Regions from separate parts of the Halobacillus sp. ABH2_015 genome, predicted to be linked through region 1. Evidence: predicted binding sites of a transcription regulator. Region 1 holds the regulator's gene; the other holds the start of a gene.

Region 1 (5,492 bases):
GAGAAATCTTCTTCGCCTTTCACAGCCGTTTTGTTGGATCCTGCAAGGTCCGCACTTCCACCAAAGAAATATGGAACGGCTTTGGACAATGCATTGATGGCGTCACCAGATGCTGCACGGGTAGCCGGACTGTCTTCGCCCACTTTATAAGATGGAAGTTCCTTCTCCCATCCTTCAGGCAGCTCTCCACGGATAGCAGCTTCCAGTTCTTCCGCAAGCTCTGGATAAGCTTCTTTGTAGGAAGCCATCAATTCGTTCCAGGACTGCTCTTTGTCCTCGCCATTTTTCTGAACTTTATCCTGGAAGTCCTGGTATACTTCATCAGGAACATGGAATGGTTCGTGTTCCCATCCGTAAAACTGTTTGGCAGCTGTTCCTTCTTCTTCGCCCAGTGGAGCACCGTGCGAATCAGATTTACCGGACTTGTTAGGAGAACCATAGCCGATCACAGTCTTCACTTCGATCATCGTCGGCTGGGATGTGTTGGCTTTTGCCTGCTGGATCGCTTGTCCGATCGTTTCCACGTCGGTACCATCCTCAACACGGATAACTTCCCAACCATATGCTTCATAGCGTTTTTCAACACTTTCACTGAAGGAACGGTCAAGATCTCCATCAAGAGAAATATCGTTGGAGTCATAAAGGACAACCAGCTTTCCAAGACCAAGGTGGCCGGCAAGCGAAGCAGATTCCTGGGAAACTCCTTCCATCAAATCACCGTCACCGCAGATGGAGAATGTATAGTGGTCCACGACGTTGTAGCCTTCGCGGTTGTATTTTCCGGCAAGGTGGGCTTCAGCCATCGCCATTCCGGTTGCCATTGCGAGTCCCTGTCCCAGAGGACCGGTTGTTGCTTCCACACCGTCTGTATGTCCATATTCCGGGTGTCCGGGAGTTTTAGAATCCCACTGACGGAATGATTTTAGATCATCCATTGTCACGTTATAGCCGGAAAGGTGCAGAAGGCTGTATAGAAGCATGGATCCATGTCCTGCGGAGAGGACGAAACGGTCGCGGTCGAACCAGTTTGAATTTTTAGGATTATGATCCATAAATTCCGTCCAGAGTTTATAAGCCATTGGAGCAGCCCCCATAGGCATACCCGGGTGACCGGAACTTGCTTTTTCTACTGCGTCGATCGTTAGTGTTCGAATGGTATCAATTGAAGTTTGTTCAAGACTTTTTGCCATTTCCAATAATCCCCTTTCTGTACAGGTATATGTACCATGTATTATCCTATAATGAAACAAGGCGTTGTGCAAACTTTTGTCCTCCGCCCTTCCTTAATTTCCCCGTGTTTCTGTAGAATTAAACGAAAAAAATCCGCACCTTTTAAAGAAGATGCGGATCGGTTCAGTCGTTTAGTTTTTCTTTTCGTTTTCCTGCATTTGACGCAGTTTGGCAGGAGTCACATCATTCCCGGCAGGATCGATAACCGTGACACCTTTCAACTGGTTTTTGAATGATTTACGGGCACTTTGTAAATATTCCTGACGCAGGTTCTTCTGTTCGCTTTTCTCTTCTTCCGATAATTCCTGCTGCTTTGATTTATTGGCTAATTCGTTTATACGGTCCAATTTTTCTTGAGATAACATAGATCCTTCTCCTTTTTTTATAGTCTGGATCAGCTTTAGAACATGAAAAAGACAAGCAGCCCTAAGACTCTTGTCTCCCTTATGTTCCTATAGTAACCTGCCTATTCTTCTTTTTCAAGTGATATGTACTCTTGATAGCGGCGGTGAACCGTTGCCTTGGATACATCATACCCAAGCCCTCTTAGTGTTGCCGCAATGTCCTTGAACGTCAAATCACTCCCTCTGAGCCTGACAACCTCTTCGATCGGAAATTCCTTCCTCTCTCTCCCCGCTGCCAGATGCTGATTGGACAGGTTCGAAGATGGATCATAGCCTTCGGCGACCGCTTTCTGCATCCCCCGCCTGATTTTCATATTATGAATTTTTCTCTGGTACTCCTCAACGATGCCCACAATCTGAAGAACCATGGAGTCTGACTCGGAAAGATGCAGTTCCCCGTTATGGGTTAAGGAATAAACCTTAACATTCAACCGGTTCAATTGATGGAACAAAGCGATTTTTGTATTTCCCCTGCCCAGCCTCGTCTCATCCTGAACCAACAGAGCCTCTGCTTCGTGATTGGAAAAAGCATCAAGCATCTGGAAAACACCTTCCCGTTCAATCTCATACCCGCTCGCCTGCTCCTCTATACAGGCGGCCACTTCCATTCCATGGTGTTCGGCCATGGCATACAGTTCTGCCTTCTGTCTTTTCAAGGAGCTGACCTGGGCCTCTTTTTCCGTGCTTACGCGACAATATAGGATTACTCTCATGATGTATGTCCCCGCTTCTACTGGTTTTCAAGGTTTATCCGCTTGTAACCATAGAATAATAGAGAATAGCAAAACTAACAATAAACAAAACGATATAAGTGTAGTCCAGTTTTGATAGTTTATTAAACATAATTAACCCTCCATTTAAGAACGAACGTTCCTAAGAACCTCTGTTCGCATTTTCTAATACCTATTATAGACGAATGTATGTTCTTGTCAACGACTTTTTTCGAACGCTTGTTTGTATTTTTGAGGATGGCATGGTACAATGTGGTTACTATAATCCTATGTACGAGGTGCTAATCTATGAGCAAACTTTCAAAGCGGCAGCAGGAAATACTAGATTTCATAAAAGAACAGGTTCTACTAAAAGGATATCCCCCATCTGTAAGGGAGATCGGTCAGTCTGTAGGGCTGGCCTCCAGTTCAACCGTCCACGGTCATTTATCCCGTCTTGAGAAAAAGGGATATATCCGCAGGGATCCTACGAAACCAAGGGCCATCGAAGTGATTGATCTGGAAGAAGACCACAGTATCCCCCGCGGGGAAGCCACTTATGCCCCTGTCATCGGTAAAGTTACGGCTGGTTCACCGATTACGGCGGTAGAGAACATTGAAGAATATGTTCCCCTCCCGGATACGCTTGCAGGATCGGAAGACAATACGTTCGTCCTTATCGTTCAAGGAGAAAGTATGATTGAGGCAGGCATTCTTGACGGGGACATGGTCATTGTCAGACAGCAGCAGACTGCCCAGAACGGGGATATAGTTGTGGCTATGACGGAAGAGGAAGAGGCTACTGTCAAACGATTCTTTAAAGAGAAGAATCACATCCGTCTTCAGCCTGAAAATGCCACGATGGAACCGATCATTTTAAATGATGTATCCATTCTCGGAAGAGTCGTCGGCTTATACCGTACCGTTCATTAATACACATACAAAAAACGGCGGGAGCAATCCCGCCGTTTTTTGTATTGAACATGAGAATATGAACGTTAAGAAGCCCCCGTACGATTTCTTTTATTCCGTCTCCGGAAATCAGCAGAATAAATATTCTTCTTCAAAAATGTGCGGACGCTCTTCTTCTGCAGACAATAAGCAAGGATGGCATCAGGATGGTTTTTAATCACTCTTACAGAACGCTGAGACCAATGTTTCCCCTTAGATAGATAGATCATATCGATGATCTTCTTATTTTCTACAGACTGTTTGAAAATCGTTTCCATTGTGCACACCCCTTAACCGAACATTTGTTCTACATTTATTATATGCAGGAACAAGGGAAATGTACACTGGAATGTTTTGCAGCTCTTTTATTTACTTAAATAATTTTTAATGTTTTGGGAGGTTTCCAATCTGGTTTTTCCCGTCAAGTCAATAAAATTACTCCCCTTAAGCCCATCTGTGCCTCCTCCAGCCACAATAATTTGTTCAGCCACCTGACGTTTTTCTGCTACGGCTCTAAGTGCAATTAATGCATTTTTACGGATTGCCAGCGCTTCAACGGCAGGAAAATCCGCAAAAGAATTTATGACAACTGCCAATTTTTCCATTTCCTCTTCTCCTTTATCCAGGTCTTCCAAGGCTTTCTGCACAGCCGCTTTCGTTTTCGGTCCATAAAAGCCGTCCACTTCAAGCTTCTGGTCTTTTTGAAAAGCCTTGACTGCCGCTTCTGTGGCAGGACCGAAGCTGCCGTCAGCTCCATAACCATTCATGGTATAACCCAGTTTTAATAAGTTCTCCTGCATTTCCTTGACTTCCGCGCCGGTATCCCCAAGCGAAAGATAGTCGATTCCGCCATTGAACAGAACTCCAAAGTATTCTAAAATGCCCCGAGCGTGCTCCTCTGCAACTTCTTTTTGAAAGCGTTCGTCAATCATCAATAATGCTTCCCGCTTGTTATCCATATAGCCGTTCTCTGTTAACACTGCCGGCATATCCGTTTCACGTAGAACGTGGAAGTTCGCTTCTTTAATCCCTCTGAAGTTTTGATCGGTGCCCTGGCGTAAGTATTTCGCAAGTGATGAAGCAAGACGCCCGGCGGACCGGTTCAAATATCCGGGATAGACGTAAAGTTCGATTCCGTTTGGATCTGCCCCGCCAAAGGACCCATCAAAAGCATTGTAGTGAACGGATACATAAATATCCGCATTGTTCTCATTGGCCGCTCTCGTCCTGTAGGATAATGGTGTGTCTTCATCTGTCGGTGCTACGAGAAGCACGCGGAATCCATGATCCAGCAGAATGTTCGATAAATACTGTACAACTTTACGATTGAATTCGTTCTCCTTGATTTGTCTGCCTAATTCCTGAATGTATGGCGTTCTTTTTCCCGGAGTTTCCATTCCATGTCCATCATCCAAAGCTACTGTACGTCCATTCCATTTCCCTGTTGGATTGATTAATCTTGCCATATACATCCCTCTCTCCACTCTTCCTTCCTGGAAAAGGGGGTTTACTAGGACATTCTTCTATCATCCTACTCCAAATGTATGCTTGGATAAGAACGTTGGTGTCGGCCTTTCCTATAAAATGATGAACCATGTTAGATTTTCTCCCAGGATTCGGGGTGATTCCAACGGCAGATGCTGAGGAAAATATAAAAAAGCCCCGACTTATGTAAGTCAGGGCCTTCTGTCTTTCTATTTAATAGGTCTGCAGATATTGCTCGCGCTCCCAAGGATGAACCTGGGTACGGAACATATCCCATTCGATTTCCTTCGCTTCAATGAAATGCTCGAACAGGTGCTCACCGAGAGCTTCCACCATGATCGGGTCTTCCTGAAGCTCTTCCAATGCATCATATAATGTTGCAGGAAGGTCTTTGACACCGTGAGCCTCACGTTCTTTTTTATCCATAACGTAAATGTTGCGGTCTACTGGTGCTGGAGCCTGAAGTCCATTTTCCACACCATCAAGACCCGCAGCAAGCAGGACTGCCATTGCCATGTAAGGGTTGGCGGCTGGATCCACACTTCTCACTTCAATACGTGTGCTAATGCCACGGGACGTCGGTACTCGAACAAGCGGACTGCGGTTCTGTCCGGACCAGGCTACGTAGCATGGCGCTTCATATCCCGGCACGAGACGCTTATAGGAGTTTACAGTCGGGTTGGTCACCGCTGTAAAGTTTGTTGCGTGCTTA
Region 2 (5,492 bases), 410 kb from region 1:
GTGTGTATCTTTTTGCCCAGGATTTCACAGTGTATGGCGGAGCATTGGGGGAGATGCATGCAAAGAAAATTGCTGCCGTCATGGATCTGGCTGCCAAGAACGGAACGCCTTTCATCGGTTTGAATGACTCGGGAGGAGCGAGAATCCAGGAGGGGGTTTCATCTCTGGATGGATATGGGCAGGTGTTTTACCGCAATTCGATCTATTCAGGAGTCATCCCGCAGATTTCAGTCATTATGGGACCGTGTGCAGGTGGAGCGGTCTATTCACCGGCCATCACCGATTTCGTCATCATGGTGGAAAAGACGTCCCAGATGTTCATTACGGGACCGAAAGTCATAGAGACGGTCACGGGAGAACAAATATCCGCTGAGGATCTCGGAGGCGCCGGCGTTCACAATACGCTCAGTGGAAATGCCCATATGAAGACAACGGATGAAGCGGAGGCCCTGGATGCTGTACGGAGGCTCATCAGTTATCTTCCTCAGAATAACGAAGAGAAAACACCAATGATCCAGGAAGAAACGAGGGATCATTTCCGTCCGGACCTGACCGATAAGATTCCTTTTGATCCCATCCGTCCTTATGATGTCCGCGTCATTATTGATGAAGTGGTGGACGAGTCGTCATTCTTTGAAATTCAAAAAGACTTTGCCAAAAACATTGTCGTTGGTTTTGCCCGTATGGACGGCAGGGCTGTCGGCCTTGTCTGCAATCAGCCGAAATATATGGCCGGCGGGCTGGATATCGACTCCAGCGATAAAGCCGCACGATTTATCCGTACGTGCGATTCGTTCAATATCCCTATTATTACGTTTGAGGATGTAACCGGATTTTTCCCTGGTATTAAACAGGAACACGGGGGAATCATACGACACGGAGCAAAAATTCTTTATGCCTATTCAGAAGCTACGGTGCCCAAACTTACAGTGATCACCCGAAAGGCGTATGGCGGGGCCTATGTGGCGCTGAACAGTAAGTCTATAGGAGCGGATCTTGTCTACGCCTGGCCGAACGCTGAAATTGCGGTCATGGGGCCTGAAGGAGCCGCCAACATCATTTTCGCCAAGGAGATCAAGGAAAGTGCCCAGCCTGAAGAAACGAGGCAGAATAAGATCAATGAATACCGCGAACGTTTTGCCAACCCATACGTTGCTGCAGGTCTCGGGATGATCGATGATGTCATCGATCCACGGGAAACGCGGAGCACACTCGTAAAGGCTTTGGATATGCTGCAGGACAAGCGGGAGGAACGTCCTTATAAAAAGCATGGAAATATTCCTCTTTAATTGACATGATTCTTTCGTTCCGCTAACGTACAAAGAGGAATGTGGTTACATATGAAGGAGGAAATATCCATGGCAGAAATCAACAAACAGCGCTTGCTGGACGAATTTTTAGAACTCGTCCAAATTGATTCCGAAACAACGCAGGAAGCAGAGATTTCCAAAGTACTCAAGAAGAAATTCACGGACCTCGGACTTGAAGTACTGGAAGATGAGGCGGCTTACGCGACAGGTCACGGAGCCAACAACCTGATCTGTAATCTCAAAGGCTCGAAAGATGGAGCCGATACGATTTACTTCACTTCGCATATGGATACCGTCGTGCCAGGGAACGGCGTAAAACCCTCCATCGAGGACGGGTATGTCGTCACGGACGGAACGACGATTCTCGGTGCGGATGACAAAGCAGGGATTGCTGCCATCCTTGAGGCTATCCGTTCTCTGAAAGAGCAGAGCGTAGAGCATGGAGATATCCAATTCGTTATTACAGTCGGAGAAGAGAGCGGCCTTGTCGGTGCGAAAGCTCTGGACAGTTCGCTCCTGAAAGCGAAATACGGCTATGCGATTGACAGTGACGGGCAGGTTGGAAATATTGTCGTAGCGGCTCCGACACAGGCGAAAATCAATGCTGTCGTCAAAGGCAGAACGGCTCATGCCGGTGTAGCTCCTGAAAAAGGGGTTTCAGCTATCACGCTGGCGTCACGCGCCATCGCAAAAATGCCTCTGGGACGTATTGATGAGGAAACGACAGCGAATATCGGACGCTTTGAAGGTGGTCAGAAAACCAACATCGTATGCGATCATGCCGAAATTCTCGCTGAAGCCCGCTCGCTCGACCCTGCGAAAATGGAAGAGCAGGTCGAGAAAATGAAACAGGCATTTTATGAAACAGCAGAAGAAATGGGTGGAGAAGTGGACCTGGATATCCAGGTCATGTACCCGGGCTATAAGCAGGAGGCTGGTGACGAAGTGGTCGAAGTGGCCCGCTCGGCAGCCAAACGGATCGGCCGGGAAAGCGAACTGCTCCGCAGCGGCGGCGGCAGTGATGCCAACGTGATTGCCGGCCACGGAGTTCCGACGGTGAACTTGAGCGTCGGTTACGAAGAAATCCATACGACCAATGAGCGCATCCCTGTAGCTGAACTTGAAAAAATTGCCGAATTTATTACAGCTATTGCTGAAGAAGCGGCATCTTAACGAAGAGGGAGAGTCCCTTCTTCTATCCAAAACCCGTACGGTGTATCTCAAGCGCCGTGCGGGTTTTTATTTCGGCTGTTTTTTCACTTGAATGATGCAGCCTTTTCCGGTGCGAGCAGTCCGCACCATACATCCCGTGGTCTATGCTATAATAAAAGAACAAATGTTCTAATGGAGGAAAGACGTATGGCTTCAAAGTGGTATCCAAAAAAAGGGCGGGTCATTTTTCATGTGGATATGAACAGCTTCTATGCTTCAGTGGAAGCTGCCTTTGATCCCAGCTTAAAAGGGAAGCCTTTAGCTATTGCCGGCAATCCGGAAGAACGACGCGGGATCATCGTGACGAGCAGCTATGAAGCAAGAAAATACGGAGTGAAAACGACCATGCCGCTTGGAGAAGCGCGAAGACTCTGTCCGGACCTGATGGTGATGCGGCCGAATTTTGAACGCTACCGCACAGCATCCAAAGAGATGTTCAAAATTCTCACCGATGTGACCTCTCTCGTCCAGCCTGTCTCCATTGATGAAGGCTACATGGACATTACCGACTGTTCCGACCAAGGTTCTCCTCCTGAAATTGCAGAACGCATTCAGCAGCGGATCGCCGAAGAGCTTGATCTTCCATGCAGTATCGGGATTGCTCCGAATAAATTTCTGGCAAAAATGGCTTCCGATATGAAGAAACCCATGGGGATAACCATTTTAAGAAAAAGGGATCTCGAGCGTACGCTTTGGAAGCTTCCGATTGAAGACATGCACGGCGTGGGATCCAAAACAGCAGAGAAGTTAAGAAAAATTGGGATCGAAACGATCGGCGGACTTGCTTTGCATTCCGTCATAGAACTGAAAGGGATCCTCGGTATCAATGGAGAGCGTCTGCAGAACAGAGCCAACGGAATGGACGACAGACTGGTGGACCCTGAAGCTGTGCATGATTTCAAAAGTATCGGCACTTCCACGACGCTTCCTCATGACACGACGGACGAGGATGAAATCCAAACCGTCCTGCGCCGGCTTTCCAATAAGGTTGCTGCGAGGATGAACGGGAAAAAGGTCCTTGCCAGGAACGTGCAGCTCATGATCCGGTATCATGACCGGAAAACGGTGACGAGGAGCCGCCAGCTTCAGGAATTCATCAGTAAACCCGATGAACTGTTCCAACACAGCATCCAGCTTTTTGACCAGCACTGGAACCAGGACCCTGTCCGGCTTCTCGGTGTAACTGCCGGTGACCTCGCAGAAAAATCCGAGGTCACCCAGCAGCTTGATCTATTCAATTATGAACAGTATGCCGGTAAGGAAAAGTTGTATAAAACCATTGATACACTCACAGAGAAATACGGGAAAAACCCTTTCCGCACGTTGACGAATCCGGATGAAACCAAAGTATCCACCAGCTTTCAAAAAGACTTTCTGGACGATTATAAAAAGTGATTCCCAGGCATGACTCCGCTTTTTTGTTTCATACTAAACAGGAAGGGAGGAAGGAATCATGGGTAGAGATCGACAAGAAAAGAAATTGAAAAAGTCTGGAAAGGTCCAGTCCGACCGTGATCAGAGCCTCAGTTATCCAGGGGCGACGATGATGGAGGGGCCGGAGCCTGCTCGAAAACGCAGATAAGGAGGCGGTTTCTAATGGGTGGACGCCGCATGGGACCCAAACAACAAACACGTCCGGACATTCCTCTCGGTCCGGATCAGGCATATGGCGAAAAGGCGCAGGGCTCACACAAAGCCAAGCAGGCCCGTCATTCCCGTCAAAAACAAAAAACATCGCACGATATGTAATCAAAAGCAGCCGGAAGCGGCTGCTTTTTCCATTCTTTGCTGTTCATAGCCTCAACGCTTCAGGGGATTCTATAAAGGAGGAGGTTGAGAACTATGCCGGAACGAATTGTCGCTGTAAAAAAGAACGGTCAGGGAAGCATTGTTGAGATGCAGCTGGCGTCAGGGCGTGTGGTCGATTATAAGCAGGCCCACGAAATGGCGCGCATCGGTGAGTTGGAACACGTGAACCTGATTCGTGGTAAGGATGGGGAAGACCATCTGCGCAGTGAGCCGGATGGCATACAATCCAACAACCTGGACAACCTTCCCTCTTTCTAAGGAAAACCGGGCAGAGCATACAAAGCTCTGTCCGGTTTTTTTGTATGTAAACAGTAAGCAAATCAGATGGATGTGATAAAAATGAAATAATATCATATAAATATTTCAAAAGTAGTTGACTTTTTTTAGGGGTGTTGTAAACTTAAAATGAAATATAAAACATAAAATATTACAAAACTTTTTAATGGGGATGATGAAATGGCGATCTTCGCAGAAAAGGTTACAAAAACGTATCAAAGCGGAGAGGTGACGGTTAAGGCGCTGCGTGAGGCGAGTCTGACTGTACCGGACAAAAAGATTGTCACAATTCTAGGACCTTCCGGATCGGGTAAATCCACACTTTTGAACGTGATCGGGGGCATCGACCGCTATGACGAAGGACAGATTGTAGTGGATGGCCGGACGCTTGATGAGTTGAAGGACAAACAGCTGACGGAATATCGAAGAAAAAATATTGGGTTCATTTTCCAACAGTATAACCTTATTCCCACTCTTACTGTTGAGGAAAATGTAGAAGTCGGCCGGGAGTTGAGCAGTAATCCGCTTTCGATGGAGGATACGCTGAGAAAAGTGGGTATGCTTGATAAAAAAGATAAATTCCCCTCTCAATTGAGTGGTGGAGAGCAGCAGCGTGTGGCCATCGCCCGTGCATTAATTAAAAATCCCAACATCCTGTTATGTGATGAGCCTACGGGGGCCCTGGATGAGGATACGGGTAAGAATATTTTGAAGCTGCTGAAATACGTGAACGAAACGTACGGAACGACCGTACTCATCATTACTCATAACCAGGGAATCGGAGAGATGGCCCATCAGGTGATCCGGATGAGCAGCGGGGAAATCGTAGAGACGTTTGAAAACGAGACACTGGTGGACCCTGAGCAGGTGACGTGGTCATGATTT

Evidence for each region. Region 1 encodes LexA, which represses DNA repair genes until DNA is damaged. Its sites were predicted from a motif close to CGAACATATGTTCG; they were not measured.
Region 2: the regulator LexA is predicted to act here: its motif matches at 2,640-2,653, upstream of ACXAD6_RS11135 (DNA polymerase IV).

What each region holds. Positions count from the first base shown of each region.
Region 1 covers NZ_JBSWUG010000002.1:1,676,038-1,681,529, reverse strand. Annotated here, with positions in the region: gene tkt (transketolase) at 1-1,190, opposite strand, end outside; gene ACXAD6_RS08915 (DUF896 domain-containing protein) at 1,362-1,595, opposite strand; gene ACXAD6_RS08910 (YneB family resolvase-like protein) at 1,697-2,347, opposite strand; gene lexA (transcriptional repressor LexA) at 2,654-3,277, shown strand; gene ACXAD6_RS08900 (hypothetical protein) at 3,343-3,573, opposite strand; gene ACXAD6_RS08895 (N-acetylmuramoyl-L-alanine amidase) at 3,661-4,761, opposite strand; gene glnA (type I glutamate--ammonia ligase) at 4,994-5,492, opposite strand, start outside.
Region 2 covers NZ_JBSWUG010000002.1:2,089,496-2,094,987, reverse strand. Annotated here, with positions in the region: gene ACXAD6_RS11145 (acyl-CoA carboxylase subunit beta) at 1-1,289, shown strand, start outside; gene ACXAD6_RS11140 (M20/M25/M40 family metallo-hydrolase) at 1,359-2,483, shown strand; gene ACXAD6_RS11135 (DNA polymerase IV) at 2,670-3,917, shown strand; gene ACXAD6_RS11130 (YpzI family protein) at 3,976-4,104, shown strand; gene ACXAD6_RS11125 (small acid-soluble spore protein P) at 4,119-4,271, shown strand; gene ACXAD6_RS11120 (DUF3892 domain-containing protein) at 4,365-4,589, shown strand; gene ACXAD6_RS11115 (ABC transporter ATP-binding protein) at 4,788-5,489, shown strand; gene ACXAD6_RS11110 (ABC transporter permease) at 5,486-5,492, shown strand, end outside.